DNA from 3 places in the Bacillus sp. TCT6 genome. Region 3 is predicted to be linked to each of the others. Evidence: riboswitches for the same ligand, from Rfam matches in the RefSeq annotation. Region 3 holds a riboswitch; each other region holds the start of a gene.
The links. Region 3 has a riboswitch for S-adenosylmethionine ahead of AC0ONG_RS00325 (methionine ABC transporter ATP-binding protein). Riboswitches for the same ligand answer to the same signal wherever they lie in the genome.
Positions count from the first base shown of each region.

Region 1: linked by a shared signal. The riboswitch ahead of AC0ONG_RS05795 (YezD family protein) and the one ahead of AC0ONG_RS00325 (methionine ABC transporter ATP-binding protein) in region 3 are both predicted to bind S-adenosylmethionine.
Region 2: linked by a shared signal. The riboswitch ahead of AC0ONG_RS05865 (Na+/H+ antiporter NhaC family protein) and the one ahead of AC0ONG_RS00325 (methionine ABC transporter ATP-binding protein) in region 3 are both predicted to bind S-adenosylmethionine.

Region 1 covers NZ_JBVYHX010000001.1:1,138,827-1,144,295, reverse strand. The annotation lists gene AC0ONG_RS05815 (nitrite/sulfite reductase) at 1-1,006, opposite strand, end outside; gene cysC (adenylyl-sulfate kinase) at 1,099-1,710, opposite strand; gene sat (sulfate adenylyltransferase) at 1,723-2,859, opposite strand; gene AC0ONG_RS05800 (phosphoadenylyl-sulfate reductase) at 2,898-3,602, opposite strand; gene AC0ONG_RS05795 (YezD family protein) at 3,690-3,833, opposite strand; SAM riboswitch class I at 3,906-4,014, opposite strand; gene lysA (diaminopimelate decarboxylase) at 4,129-5,445, opposite strand.
Region 2 covers NZ_JBVYHX010000001.1:1,151,250-1,156,718, forward strand. The annotation lists gene gltP (glutamate/aspartate:proton symporter GltP) at 1-1,189, shown strand, start outside; gene AC0ONG_RS05860 (ribonuclease FAU-1 family protein) at 1,258-1,776, shown strand; SAM riboswitch class I at 1,897-2,002, shown strand; gene AC0ONG_RS05865 (Na+/H+ antiporter NhaC family protein) at 2,097-3,413, shown strand; gene AC0ONG_RS05870 (lmo0954 family membrane protein) at 3,595-3,951, shown strand; gene AC0ONG_RS05875 (PspA/IM30 family protein) at 3,999-4,661, shown strand; gene liaF (cell wall-active antibiotics response protein LiaF) at 4,769-5,469, shown strand, end outside.
Region 3 covers NZ_JBVYHX010000001.1:74,515-79,983, forward strand. The annotation lists gene AC0ONG_RS00305 (CamS family sex pheromone protein) at 1-123, shown strand, start outside; gene AC0ONG_RS00310 (TSUP family transporter) at 220-990, shown strand; gene pruA (L-glutamate gamma-semialdehyde dehydrogenase) at 1,144-2,691, shown strand; partial or broken gene AC0ONG_RS00320 (cysteine hydrolase family protein) at 2,941-3,506, opposite strand; SAM riboswitch class I at 3,750-3,855, shown strand; gene AC0ONG_RS00325 (methionine ABC transporter ATP-binding protein) at 3,979-4,998, shown strand; gene AC0ONG_RS00330 (methionine ABC transporter permease) at 4,988-5,469, shown strand, end outside.

The sequences.
Region 1 (5,469 bases), 1.1 Mb from region 3:
TTTCTTTTGCATGTAAACGACCTACCGGCACATTAAAACCGACATATTTTAATCCATCTTGTTTTTGATCTTGAACACCATAAAAATAGCCTGCATTCCATCCTTTAAGTGCACTTTCTCCTTTACTTTGCAATGGTCCTGTATACTCTATTAGTTTCTCTTTAAATTTCTCTGCTCCCCAGTCTGCAACAAGAAATTTCAAACGAGCTAAATGACGTTTCTCGCGATATCCAAAATCACGGAATATAGTAGCAATCCCAATTGCTATCGCCTTCACTTCTTCTGGTAAAACGAACACATCTAATTCATCAGCTAAATATGGACGGGCTGATAATCCACCGCCTACTTTTATATGAAAACCAACTTTTTTCTCACCATCTATTTCTTTCGTAGCAGGTGTAAATGCAACACAGTTAATCTCTGCGTTTGCCGAGTTATAAACGTTAGAACTAATAGACATTTTAAATTTACGTGGTAAGTTAGAAAACTCTTCATTATGTTGGAAATAGTCATATACCTCCTTCACAATATGCGTTGTATCAAACAGTTCATTCGCATCAATTCCTGCAAGTGGATTACCTGTAATATTACGTGTTATATCACCACACGCCCCTGCTGAAGATAACCCAACTCTTGCTAATCTTTTAAAAATATCTGGCATTTGCTGAATTTCTAACCAGTGAAACTGAATCGCCTGTCTTGTCGTAATATCTATTACATCACGTCCATAATCCTCAGCGATAGAAGCAAGCACTTCCGCCTGCGCATTTGTAATAATCCCTGAAGGAATATTTACACGCATCATAAAATAGCCAGCTTCTTTCGGTCTTTGCAAATACAATCCTGCCCATTTAAATGCGTCCCACTCTTCTTTCGGAATAGATTCGAATCCATTTTCCGCATAGTAAGGAATATCATTAAAAATTTCCAAACCATCTTTTGCTAATTTATTTTTCTCAGTCTGATTTAATTTTTCATTATTAGCCCATACTTTTTCATAACTCATTTTTAAATCCCCCTATATAAAGTGAAACTTTAATCAACCCTCACCAATCGGGCATTTACAGCCTGCTCCAGCCGAATTTTGAGGTGGGCGTTTTACTTCCCAGCAAACAACGGGACAAAACTACGCTCTTGTAAGTACTTCACGATTTGTTCTGCACATTCTTCAATAGAATACTTGTGCGTTTCTACAATTAATTCCGCTCGATCTGGTTCCTCATACGGTGAATCAATACCTGTAAAATCTTTAATATCACCTTGTCTCGCTTTTTTGTATAACCCTTTTGGATCACGTTTTTCACACTCTTCAATTGGACATTTTACAAACACTTCTATAAACTCATCTGCCGCTAATAGATCCCTAACTTGTTTGCGATCTACTCGAAATGGTGAAATAAATGCTGTAAGGACAACTGTTCCTTGATCTACAAATAGCTTCGCCACTTCGCCAATACGCCTTATATTCTCCATACGATCACTTTCAGAAAAACCTAAGTCTTTATTTAAACCGTGGCGAATATTATCCCCATCTAACACATAATTTCCAATATTCTTTTCAAATAGTTTACGAGCAACCGCATTCGCTACTGTAGATTTACCCGAAGCTGATAAACCAGTAAACCAAATTACAAAACTGTGATGTCCATTCTTCACTCTTCTATCATCTTTTGAAACCGAAGCTATATGCCAAGTAATATTCGTATCCATCTCGTTCTCTCCCTATTCTGTTACTACTTCTTTTTTTAAACCTTTAATTAGCACTTCTACTACTTCTTTACGACTAAATGTACTTGGCGGAATCTCACCGTTTCTTAATAATTCTCTTACTTTCGTACCCGATAAAATAACATGATCTTCTTTTCCGTGCGGACATGTTTTCGTTGAAGCCATCGCTTCACATTTCGTGCAGTAAAAACTATGTTCAAAGAATAGTGGTGTAATGCCTAACTCTTCTATCGTAAAATTCGTGAAGATTTCTTGCGCTTCGTATGTTCCGTAATAATCTCCTACTCCGGCATGATCACGCCCTACAATAAAGTGTGTACATCCAAAATTCTTTCTTACTAACGCATGAAATATAGCTTCCCTTGGTCCTGCGTAACGCATTGCAGCAGGAAATACACTTAAAAAGACACGATTTTTCGGATAATAGTTTTGAAGGAGTACTTCATAGCTTTCCATTCTTACATCAGCAGGAATATCATCCGATTTCGTTTCTCCAACGAGTGGATTTAAAAAGAGACCATCTACAATTTCAAGAGCAGATTTTTGAATATACTCATGGGCACGATGTACCGGGTTTCTCGTTTGAAATCCGACTACTGTTTTCCACCCACGTTTTTTAAATTCTTCTCTCGTTTCAATTGGGTCTAAACGATAAGAAGGAAATTGATTATTTTCAAAGCGTTTTGTTAGAATAATAGTTCCTCCAACGTAAACGTTTGGCCGTTCATATAACTTTTTCACTCCTGGATGAACCTCATCCGTTGTTTTATATACAAGTAACGCTTCTTTTTCTTTATCTGGTACGAAAATATCTTCTATTTGAATAACACCATATATATTTCCATTGTTGACAAGCTTTACTTCCTCTCCAGTCTTCAGGCTTTCTGCGACTTCTTCTGTTACCGGTAATGTAATCGGTATACTCCACACACTACCATTTGCTAAACGAAGCGTTTCTACGACTGAATCATAATCTTCCTTCCCTAAAAAACCAGTAAGCGGGCTATATCCACCTGTCGCCAATAGTTCTAAATCACTTAAAGCAATATTGTCTAATTTAATTTCTTTTTCAATTTGTGATACCTCATATGTCTCATCTATACGGTTTACTAATTCGTTTACTGTGCTCATTTTCTATATCCCCTCTTAGCTTTATTTCAAGATTCATCTTATTGATAATGAAGACCACATTCGGTTTTCATTTTCCCAGCCCATCTACCATCTCTTGAATCGCCACCATCCCCTACAGGTAAAGTACATTTCTCACACCCAATACTTGGATAGCCAACATCATGCAACGGGTTATACGGCAAGCTATGTTTGTATACATATCGCCAAACTTCTTTCCACGTCCAATGAATGAGTGGACAAACTTTAATAGATTGAAAACGATGATCTTGATTTATAAACTTTGTATGCTTACGTGTTTCTGATTGTTCCCTTCTTAAGCCCGATATCCATGCTTTTTCCACGACTAATGATTTTTCTAAAGGTAAAATTTTTCTAATCTTACAACAAAGATTCGGATTGCTCTCCCACAGTTTTTCACCATGCAACTTCGCCTGTTCATCAAGTGTAAGTTCTGGCTGTTTTTCTATAATATTCAATGAAGGAAATCGTTCCCTCACTCTTTGAATTAATTCATACGTTTCTTGAAAATGAACATTTGTATCTAAAAATACAACTTTAGCAGATGGATTTACTTGGTTTATAAGGTGCAGCAATACCATACCTTCCACCCCAAAGCTACATGCATAGACGATTTCATCTTTATACTCTTCATAAGCCCAATTTAATACTGATAACGCGCCTTTTGTTTCATCTTCTTCCGAAAATGAAACAACATTTTCTTCCCACGTTTCATACGTCAACATGTTTTTTCCCCCTGTAAAAGCAAAAAGACGGTTTTAACCTAATGAAAATAGGTTAAAACCGCCTCTAGTTTTTCTAGTCAGCGCTTTTCACTTTAAACGTACTTTTTCACTTTTCTCTAACTGAATTACTTTTCCATCTTGCACAACAATTGTAATTGAACCATATTTCATATCAGCAAGCATCGCTTCAATCTTCTCGGATACTTCATCAAAATGTTCCCGTACACTCACGCGAACAGCCCCCCTTTTTATTCATAAAAAAAATCTTTCCCATTTCGAAAAGACTGTTCGGTAATATATTTTACCTTATCTTTCAAAATGGATTCCATTTTGCTGGATTTAGCACCTTGCTTTCTATAAGCAGGTTGCCGAGCTTCTTCGGGCCAGTTCCCTCCGCTTCTCTTGATAAGCTTTGTATTTGTATTTTATCACAATTCTGATTTTTTTCAATCCTAGTTTTCCGATATATTTTAATTATTTTATTTTACAAAAAAGGAATTGCCCATCCGAACAACTCCTTTTCTATTTAGACAAGCTCTTTAATACGTATGCGATCGTTCCCAATAATATTTTCATATGTTTCGCGTTCCACAACTACTTGCGATGTTCCGCCTTTTGCAAAGACCACGGCTGGTCTTCGAATCCGATTGTAATTATTCGCCATCGAATACCCGTAGGCTCCTGTACAGGAAACTGCTAGTAAATCAGCAGAAGCGACTTTTGGTAAATGAATATCCCAAATCAACATATCTCCACTCTCACAGCATTTCCCAGCAATCGAAACGAGTTCCTCATTCTCATCATTCCCTCGATTCGCTAACATTGCTTCATAACGCGCACTATATAAAGCAGGTCTTAAATTATCTGTCATTCCACCATCGACTGATACATATTTCCGAATACCAGGAATATCTTTCACAGATCCAACTGTATAAATTGTTGTCCCAGCATCACCTACAATGCTACGGCCTGGTTCAATCCATATTTCTGGCAATGGATATTCACATACAGTAAATTGTTCTCTCACTGCACTTGTTACAGCTCGCACATATGTCTCAAGAGTTAATGGTGTATCCGACTCTGTGTAGCGTATTCCAAATCCCCCGCCTACATTTAACACTTTTACTACATAGTTTGTTTGCTCTCTCACTTCTTCTAAAAATTGGCGAAGAACTTCAATTGCTCGAACAAAACCAGCTGTTTCAAATATTTGCGATCCGATATGTGAATGAATCCCTAGCACATTATAATTTGATTTTTGTAAAGCAAATCCAATTGCCTGCATCGCTTGACCGTTTGAAACGCCAAATCCAAATTTCGAATCATCTTGGCCTGTTGTAATATATTCATGTGTGTGCGCCTCTACTCCAGGCGTTACACGAATTAATATGTTCACAAATTTTCCATGTTGCATCGCTAAATCGTGTAAAATTTCTAATTCAAAGAAATTATCTACGACAAAACAACCAATATTCGCCTGAAGAGCCATCACTATCTCTTCTTCTGTTTTATTATTTCCATGAAAATGAATACGTGATGCTGGAAATCCTGCTTGGAGCGCAGTATATAATTCTCCCCCAGAAACAACGTCTAATGACATATTCTCTTCACGAGCTACTCGGCACATCTCCATGCACAAGAACGCCTTGCTTGCATATGCTACTTGATAAGAGAAACCACTTTCTTTAAAAGCACGATGAAACGCTCGGCATTTTCCTCGAATAGACTCTTCATCATATACATAAAGTGGTGTTCCGTATTGCTTTGCTAGCTGCGTCGTATCGCACCCTCCAATTTCTAAGTGTCCTTGCCCATTAATTCGGCTTGTGCCGTGTAAATACATTTAAATTCCTCCCTTATTTCCTCT
Region 2 (5,469 bases), 1.1 Mb from region 3:
TGTAGTGAGTTATTTACAACCAATTGGTGATATTTTCATCCGATTAATTAAAATGATCGTTGTACCGATTGTTGTAGCAAGTATTGTTGTTGGGGTTGCTGGTGTTGGCGATGTTAAAAAACTAGGTCGACTAGGCGGAAAAACAATTATTTACTTTGAAATTATTACAACAATTGCAATTATTGTTGGTCTATTAATAGCGAATATTTTCCAACCAGGAAAAGGCGTGAATATGGAGCAGTTAACAAAGACAGATATTTCAAAATATACACATACAACAGAGCAAGTACAAAGTCATTCATTTGCAGATACATTTGTAAATATTGTTCCAACGAACATTATGAAGTCATTAGCTGACGGAGATATGCTTGCTATTATCTTCTTCTCTGTACTATTTGGTTTAGGTGTAGCAGCAATTGGTGAAAGAGGAAGACCAGTTCTTCAATTTTTCCAAGGTGTAGCTGACGCAATGTTTTATGTAACAAACCAAGTTATGAAATTTGCACCATTTGGTGTGTTTGCACTAATTGGTGTTACAGTTTCTACATTTGGTCTTGCTTCATTAATTCCATTAGGGAAATTACTAATTGTCGTATATGGAGCAATGATCTTCTTCGTCGTAGTTGTCTTAGGACTTACAGCGAAAATATTTGGAATTAACATTTTCCAATTCTTTAAGATTTTAAAAGACGAGCTGATCTTAGCGTATTCTACAGCAAGCTCAGAAACAGTTTTACCGAAAATCATGGAGAAGATGGAGAAATTCGGTTGTCCGAAAGCAATTACATCTTTCGTTATTCCGACAGGTTATTCATTTAACTTAGATGGATCAACTTTATATCAAGCAATTGCGGCGATTTTCTTGGCGCAAATGTACGGTATTGATTTATCTATTACACAACAAATTACATTATTACTTGTATTAATGGTTACATCAAAAGGTATCGCAGGTGTACCGGGCGTATCATTCGTTGTATTATTAGCGACACTTGGTACAGTAGGTATTCCACCTGAAGGTTTAGCGTTCATTGCTGGTATTGACCGTATTTTAGATATGGCTCGTACAGCAGTTAACGTTGTAGGAAACTCTTTAGCAGCTGTAGTTATGTCTAAGTGGGAAGGTCAATATGACGCTGAAAAAGGACAAGCTTATTTAAAAGAGATTTCTGAAAAGGGTCAAGCTGCTTAATTATAATATGAACAAGCTCTCACATAATATGTGGGAGCTTTTCTGTATATAGAAGAGGAGCAGACATAATGAAACGTAAATATGGTGACGGTGCTTCGTGGAAGAGACTAATAGAAAAGAGTTATACGGTTAAGCAAGTGGAAGAGGGAATGCTCGGAATACTGGATATAAAAAAAGTGAGAGAGCCTAGTTGTAAAGAATATGATGGTAAAGAAATTTGTATTGCAAGTGATGGGTATACGTGGGTTCAATATTTCATTAATGGAAAGAACTTTGCGATTACAGCTATGTTAGATGATAGGCACAATTTAGTGCAATATTATATTGATGTGACGAAAGAATATGAAATAGACGATCGTGGTTTACCGTATTTTGATGATTTATATTTAGATGTAGTATTATTACCCAGCGGTAAGGTGTATATATTAGATGAAGAAGAGCTAGAGGATGCTTATAAAAGTGGCGATGTCACGAAGGAAGAGTATGAGTTAGCTTGGTACACTACGAAATGGATATTAGCAGCAATAAAAAATAGTGAATTTTATTGGATTTCAATATTGGAAGAAGAAATAGAAAAGTTAAAATGATTGTTGTATTCAAATTTTTGTATAATTACCAAAAAAATCTATACAAAAAATAATTGACTTTTGTTTTGTAAGCGAGTAAAGTTAGGGAAGAAATTATTATTAAAAAATAAATATGAAACCTTCTTATAAAGAGAGGCGGAGGGACTGGCCCTACGATGCCTCGGCAGCGGACTCGATTTCAGAGTGCTGTGCCAAATCCAGCAAGCGTGTGCTTGAAAGATGAGAAGAGTGTTTCTTATAGATGTATAAGACCTCTTCTCATCGGAAGAGGTCTTTTGTTATTCATTAGAAAAAGGTTGAAACTAGGGAGAGATGGTACTTTGAAAGAAACGAGAGGAAATGGTTTAGCTTTATTACCACTTGGGATATTTTTGGCGCTATTTATTGGTTCTGGAATTATTACAGGTGATTTCTATAAATTGCCGATACTTGTAGCGATTTCAATTGCTGTAGGAGTTGCTTTAGTGATGAATCGTAAAGAAAGTTTTAATGTGAAAGTAGAGCGGTTCGCTAAAGGTGCAGGAAATCCAGATATTATGATTATGGTATTAATTTTTGTGCTTGCTGGTGCATTTTCTGAGACTGCTAAAGGAATGGGCGGGGTAGACTCAACTGTTAATTTAGCGTTAACTATTTTACCGCCAGGATTTATCGTAGCTGGAATCTTTGTTATTGGTGCATTTATTTCATTAGCTATGGGGACTTCAATGGGAACAATTGCAGCGTTAGCACCAATTGCTGTAGGTATTAGTGGTCAAACTGATATCTCAATTGCGCTTACGATGGCTACTGTTGTTGGCGGAGCGATGTTTGGTGATAATTTATCATTTATTTCAGATACAACAATCGCAGCTGTTCGTTCACAAGGAACAGAAATGAAAGATAAGTTTAAAACGAACTTTTTAATTGTATTACCAGCGGCTATTATTACAATTGTACTATTAGTAATAGTTACTTCAGGAAGTGATACGCAGGTTAAAGCGCATAGCTTTGATTGGATAAAGATTTTACCGTACGCAGGAGTACTTATTACAGCTCTACTTGGCTGGAATGTACTTATCGTATTAACTGGTGGAACTGTACTATCTGGTGTTATCGGTCTTATAGATGGAAGTTACACGTTAGAAAGTTTCTTTAAAAGTGTAACGACTGGAATGGGCGGTATGATGGAGTTAGTATTACTTGCTATATTAATTGGCGGTATGGTTGAATTAATCCAATATAATGGTGGTATTCAATATTTAATGAATGTATTAACACGTAATATTCGTTCGAAAAAAGGAGCGGAATTTGGTATTGCTGGTTTAGTGAGTATGACGAATATGTGTACAGCAAATAATACGATTTCGATTATTTTTACAGGCCCGCTTGCAAAAAATATTGCGGATCAATATGAAATAGATCCTCGTAAATCAGCGAGTGTATTAGATCTTTTCTCATGTTGTGTGCAAGGGTTGATCCCGTACGGTGCCCAAATGTTAACGGCAGCAGGATTTGCAGCGTTATCTCCGGTTGAATTGTTACCATATGCATTTTATCCAATTTTAGTTGGAGTATGTGGGATTGTTTCTATTTTAATTGGGTTTCCAAGGTTTTCGAAAGTAGCTGAGAAAAAAAAGTATCATAAAACAGCTTAATCTAATATGAACGTTAGTAATTAAAAAACGTGCAGAGAATAGACTCTGCACGTTTTTTTGCGTAAAGGGCTGAATATGACTCGGTCTTAAGTCTGAGTTAAAAACGGTTCTTAAGCTCGTTATGGAAAGATGAAAAAATAGTTAAGATAAGAGTATCAAATCGAAGGGAGGCAAGCACAAGATGAAACAATTTCTAGCGTTTATCGCAGCCGGTATTTTGGCTTTAATTGCTCTTGGTAGTCTTGCTGGTATTGTAGGATTCGCAATCGGAGCAGGAGTTGTATATTGGAGCTATAAATCATTTGTGCGAGCTAAATCATTTTTTGGAAAGTTAGCTTGGGGTATTGTTGGTTTAATCGGTTTATCCATTGCACTTTCTCATTCACCAGCATTAATCGGTATCGCTGCTTTAGTGGTTTTATACTACGGATACCGTGAGTGGAAAAAAGAAAAAGATGTAGTTGTTGAATCTGCTCCAGAAAGTTCTAAACCATATAGCAACTTTGAAGATGAGTGGAACAAATTAATGAAAAACTAAAACAATAAATCAAATTATAATTAAAGTAGAAGAGAGGAAGATTTATAATGAAACAATCTTTATTCGGACGTGTACGCGATGCAATTTTAGCTGATTTTCATAACGTGTTAGATGAGAAGGAAAGAAAAAATCCAATTGCGATGTTAAACCAATATTTACGTGATAGTGAGCGTGAAATAACAAAAATTGAGAAGTTAATTGAGCGTCATAAAACATTAAAATCTAACTTCGCTCGTGAGCTTGAGCAAGCACGTTATTTCGTTAATAAAAGATCAAAGCAAGCTATCATTGCTCAAGAAGCAGGCGAATTACAATTGCACGAACGTGCGTTAGAAGAGGTAGCTTATTATGAAGGGCAAGTAACTCGATTAGAAGAAATGTATGCAGGTGTTGTAGAGCAAATTGATGAGTTAGAGCGTCGTCTTTCTGAAATGAAAAATAAATTAAAAGAAATGCACGCAAAGCGTATGGAACTAATGGCACGTGAAAATATGGCACATGCAAATCGTCGGATGAATACTGCGATGCATAAAATGGATGAAAATAATCCATTCTTACGATTTGAAGAAATTGAAGATCACATTCGTGACTTAGAAACTCGTATGAATGAAGGGTATGAGCGTGACACATTTGATATGAAAATTGCAAAACTTGAGCGTGAAATGAAAGAAAAGAATGATGTATCGTTAACGAAAGAGTTAACAAAATAATAGTAGTATATTATAAAACAGGCTTATGATATAGTGATAGGAGAAAAGGTGTTGGAAAGCAATGCCTTTTCTTCTATGTATATGTGACAAGAAGGGGGGGAGCTGAAGTGAAGAAACATTTTTCAAAGACACAATTAATGGGGATGCTCCTCATCATATTTGGGTTCGGTCTTTTTCTTGATATGATACTTGGACATTTTGAACCAGGTGGTCTCATTTTTGCATTTATTATGCTTATGTTTGGAAGGCATTATCGTAAAAAGAATCGTTATGTACGGGGGAATGTATTTTTATTTGTTGGTGGTATCGTATTTTTATTTTTCTTATTTTCATCAGCGGCATTTGTTCTTGTCGTATTTGCTTGTTTAGCTTTAATTGGTTATCAATTGATTCAACAAGGACATCAGCAAAAAGCAATGAAGGTTGAAATTAAAGAAAAAGGGATTATAGACGAAGAGAAGCAAATATATCGTACAGAACCATATTTGAAAAATATGTTTGTAGGCAATGTACGAATGATGGATCATATTTATGAACTTGAGGATATTAATGTTCAATATGGTGCTTGTGATGTGGAAATAGATTTAACAACTGCTATGATTCCAGAAGGAGAAACAGTAATTGTTATTCGAGGTGTTGTTGGTAATATTCGTTTATATGTGCCATATGATATTGAACTTTCTTTAAATCACTCTGTTATTGTCGGCCGTGTGCTCTTGCCAGGTCATGAAGAGACAGGGTTTAACCGCAATGTTACATTTAGAACAGAGCAGTATAAAGAGGCTCCTCGTCGTATTAAAATTATTTC
Region 3 (5,469 bases):
GTTATGGAATACTTCCCGAATTATATGAAAGTACAAGTAACGATTAAATCTGTAGAACGCCCAGAAGCCATTATTATACGTGAAGCAAAACAAGATGAACCACTTGTGAAAATTTTAGATTAAATATGAAGGCTGTTCCTCTAAGGAACAGCTTTTTTTCTTATGCAATTTTGTTATAATTTAAAATGTTGTAAATAATAGGGGTAAGGGGTAAAGCTCATGGAAGAATTAAGTTTTCAAGTCATTATTTTATTAATTGCATTCGGTTTTTTAGCAGCTTTTATTGATTCGGTTGTTGGAGGAGGAGGGTTAATTTCGCTTCCGGCGCTTATGTTTGTTGGCTTATCGCCAGCTTCGGCAATTGCAACGAATAAATTAGCGGCAACGATGGGGACGTTTACGAGTGCGATGTATTTCATTCGATCAGGAAAAGTTGATTTTAAAATTGTAGGAAAGTTAATCCCGTTAACTATTGTTGGAGCTGTTGCAGGCGCTTTAGTAGTAAAATTTATTCCATCGGATATTTTACGCCCATTAGTACTTGTAATGTTGGTATTTATTGCTATTTATATTATTGCAAAAAAGAATTGGGGAAGTGTGTCTACCTATAAGAAGATGACGCAAAGAAAAACATTAATATTTTTCTTTGCTATTTTAATGATAGGATTTTATGATGGATTTTTTGGACCAGGGACAGGGTCGTTTTTAATTTTTGCATTTTTATTAATTGGCTTGGATTTTATTCAAGCGGCAGCATCTGGAAAACTTTTGAACTTTGTTAGTAATATTGTATCTTTAATTACTTTTTTATTTTTAGACATAATTCATTTTGAATACGGTATTATCATGGGATTATCAATGATCTTAGGTGCTTATTTTGGATCGAAGTTTGCGGTTCAAAAAGGTGTTGGATATGTAAGAACTTTATTTTTATTAGTTACTATATTATTGATCGGGAAAAATGTTTTGGAATATACTCATATTTTGTAGATTCATACGCATGTATGAATCTCTTTTTTTATTATATTTTAAAAATTTATTAATTTTTAAAATATAAGTCTAGGAATATTTGAATAAATCTAAATTATCGTGTAGAATAATGTTGTAAAATGTAAACGTTTTTCTAAGGGGAGGCTAAAAAAAATGGTAGTAGCATACAAACATGAGCCATTTACAGATTTTTCAGTGGAGGCTAACAAATTAGCGTTTGAAGAAGGTTTAAAGAAAGTAGAATCTTATCTTGGACAAGACTATCCATTAATTATTGGGGGAGAAAAAATCACTACAGAAGACAAAATTGTTTCTGTAAACCCTGCAAATAAAGAGGAACTTGTTGGTCGTGTTTCAAAAGCAAGCCGTGAGTTAGCTGAAAAAGCAATGCAAGTAGCGGATGAAACATTCCAAACTTGGAGAAAATCAAAGCCAGAAATGCGTGCAGACATTTTATTCCGTGCTGCAGCAATCGTTCGTCGCAGAAAACATGAATTCTCTGCTATTCTTGTAAAAGAAGCAGGTAAGCCATGGAATGAGGCAGATGCTGATACAGCAGAAGCAATCGACTTTATGGAATATTATGGTCGTCAAATGTTAAAATTAAAAGACGGTATTCCAGTAGAAAGCCGTCCAATTGAATATAATCGTTTCTCTTACATTCCATTAGGAGTAGGTGTTATCATTTCTCCTTGGAACTTCCCATTCGCAATTATGGCAGGTATGACAACAGCTGCTTTAGTTTCTGGTAACACAGTATTACTAAAACCAGCTAGTACAACTCCTGTAGTAGCAGCGAAATTTATGGAAGTATTAGAAGAAGCTGGCTTACCAGCTGGCGTAGTAAACTTCGTTCCAGGTAACGGTTCTGAAGTTGGTGACTACTTAGTAGATCATCCTCGTACACGTTTCGTAAGCTTCACGGGATCTCGTGATGTAGGTATCCGTATCTATGAGCGTGCAGCGAAAGTAAACCCAGGACAAATTTGGTTAAAACGTGTTATCGCTGAAATGGGCGGTAAAGATACAATCGTTGTTGATAAAGAAGCAGATCTTGAATTAGCAGCTAAGTCTATCGTTGCATCAGCATTCGGATTCTCAGGACAAAAATGTTCTGCATGTTCTCGTGCAGTAATCCATGAAGATGTATACGATCACGTATTAAATCGTGCTGTTGAATTAACGAAAGAATTAACAGTTGCTAACCCAGCAGTATTAGGTACAAACATGGGTCCTGTTAATGACCAAGCTGCATTTGATAAAGTAATGAGCTATGTTGCAATTGGTAAAGAAGAAGGTAGAATCTTAGCAGGTGGCGAAGGAGACGATTCTAAAGGCTGGTTCATCCAACCAACAATCGTTGCTGACGTTGCAGAAGATGCTCGCTTAATGAAAGAAGAAATCTTCGGACCAGTAGTAGCATTCTGTAAAGCGAAAGACTTCGATCATGCACTTGCAATTGCAAACAATACGGAATACGGTTTAACAGGTGCTGTTATTACTAACAACCGTGACCATATTGAAAAAGCACGCGAAGACTTCCACGTTGGTAACTTATACTTCAACCGTGGATGTACTGGTGCAATCGTAGGTTACCAACCATTCGGTGGCTTTAACATGTCTGGTACAGACTCTAAAGCTGGTGGACCTGATTACTTAGCACTTCACATGCAAGCAAAAACTACTTCTGAAACTTTATAAGAAATAGTAGAGGAGCTCTTCACAGAATGTGAAGAGCTCCTTTTAAAATTGAAATCCTATATATTACCATCGTTCGAAGGGAATGAGCTAAAACCTATTAATAGCGTGATAAACATGTGAACAGAAATAAAATGATGAGAAAAGTTGACTTATTAGTCATATTTTTAGTATTCATTTTGAGAATTTCCTGTATAATACAATTTGAAAGAAAATCTATGGTTCGACAAGGAACACTCCTTTCAGTTTTGCTCACTGAAAGGAGTGTTTTTTTATGTAGCTAAAAATTCTTGCGTGCTTATTACATTTGCATATACGCCATTTAAACTAGCTAAAATTGTATTGTGAATATAAACAGCTGGTATAGTAGCGTTCTTAAAAGAAAGGTCTTTTGTAGCACAAGCGTCATGTATAACGGTACATTGAAAGCCAAAATCGAATGCAGCCCTTACTGTTGCATCGATACACATATGAGTCATCATCCCGCATACAACGACATGTTCAATATTTAAACGTTTTAATTGCTCTAGAAGATTAGTTTCTCGGAAGCTATTTGGATAATGTTTGACTATAACTGTTTCTTCTCTAAGTGGACGTACGCTTTCATGAATATGTACACCTTCTGTATTAGGTAGGAAAAAAGTAGCGTCATCTTTTATAGCTACGTGTTGGATATGAAAAATAGGTTCGCTGTTTGTTCTAAAGTGTTGTAATAACTGATTAGTATATTCGCTTGCTTCTACTGGATTACGCAATTCCATCTTTCCATTTGGAAAATAATCGTTTTGAATATCGACGAGTAAAAGAGCTGTTTTCATATATTTATCTTCCTCCGAGTTTCATATTCAAATAAATTTATTCAATTTGTAGAGAGGATTCTCCTGTTTAAAAATATGAGGAAGAAGAATTTTAAATAACCTTGAAAGTTACTATTTTTCAGATGAATATTCATCTGAAAATTTTAATAAAGGAATAATTAATATTTTTCTGAAAAATGTATTGACTCTTATTATTCTGAGTTCTATAATGAGAATTAATTAAACGACAATTAAATCGATACATTCTTATCCAGAGAGGTGGAGGGACTGGCCCTACGATACCTCAGCAACGGGTTTTTTAATACCGTGCTAACTCCAGCAAGCCATATAAAGGCTTGGAAGATGAGAAGATGTGAACGAGTACATATAAGTGCTCTCCTTCTTATCTTTATGGTTGATAAGAAGGAGGGCACTTTTTATTTTACCTCGAAAGCTCTACTTTAAGTTTTTACAGCATATAGGAGGGGGAAAAATGATTTCTTTTAACAATGTAAGTAAAGTGTATGAATCAGCTGGGCAATTTGTTCATGCGGTGGAGGATGTAACATTATCAGTTGAGAAAGGCGAAATTTTTGGCATTATCGGTTTTAGTGGAGCTGGAAAGAGTACATTATTACGCTTAGTAAATATGTTAGAGAGACCGACGGCAGGAACGATTTCAATAGATGATAAAGATATTACATCATTATCGACGAAAGAATTACGCAAACTAAGACAAAGAATCGGAATGATTTTTCAAAGCTTTAATTTATTTAATTCAAGAACAGTGTTTGGGAATATTGCTTATCCATTAAAGTTAGCGAAATTGCCAAAGAACGAGATAAAGGAACGAGTGAATGAACTGCTGAGGTTTGTAGGGTTAGAAGATAAAGCAAACTATTATCCAGAACAGCTATCAGGGGGACAAAAGCAGCGTGTTGGTATTGCTAGAGCACTTGCGACATCGCCAGATATTCTTATATGTGATGAGGCAACATCAGCCTTAGATCCAGAAACGACGACAGAAATTCTAAACTTATTAAAGAAAGTAAATCGAGAATACAATTTAACAATTCTTCTTATTACACATGAAATGCATGTTGTGAAAGAAATTTGTCACCGTGTAGCTGTAATGGAGAAGGGAAAAGTTATTGAAGAAGGAAAACTGTTTGATGTTTTCACGCAACCAAAAACAAAGACGACTCAAAACTTTGTACGTTCTGTTATTAATGATCATTTACCAGAAAGTGTTCTAGCGAAAATTCAAAATGGTGGTCAAATTTATCGTCTAACATTTACTGGTGAGGAGACAGGACAGCCGGTACTATCATATATCGCAAAAAACTATAACGTTGATGTAAATGTACTGTACGGAAATATTATTGAACTTCAAAATGTGCTATTTGGAAATCTGCTTGTAGAATTGCAAGGTGAGCAGAGGGAAATTCAAAAAGCATTACAACATCTAAGACTGCAAGTGCAGCTGAAGGAGGTAGAAGCTCATGCGAGTTGATTGGAGTATATTTTGGCCGCGCATACTAGATGCGACGGGAGATACCCTCTTAATGGTAATTGTAACACTTATATTCGCTACAATTCTGGGTATACCTCTAGGTTTACTTTTATATGTAACGAGAAAAGGAAACTTTTTAGAAAATAAATGGGTCTTTTCTATTCTTAACATCATAATTAATACAATTCGTCCGGTACCATTCATTATCTTTTTAGTAGCTTTAAGCCCACTAACAAGAAGCGTTATTGGAACGACGATTGGAACAGCAGCGGCAATTTTCCCGATGACGTTAGTCGCATCAATTGGTATTGCTAGAATGGTTGAAACAAATCTTGTTTCCGTTCCGAAAGGAGTAATTGAAGCAGCGCAAGCAATGGGCGCCTCGCCAATTAGAATCGTTTTTGAAATCCTTGTACCAGAAGCGTTAGCACCATTAATCTTAGGTGTCACGTTTATGACAGTTGGTTTAAT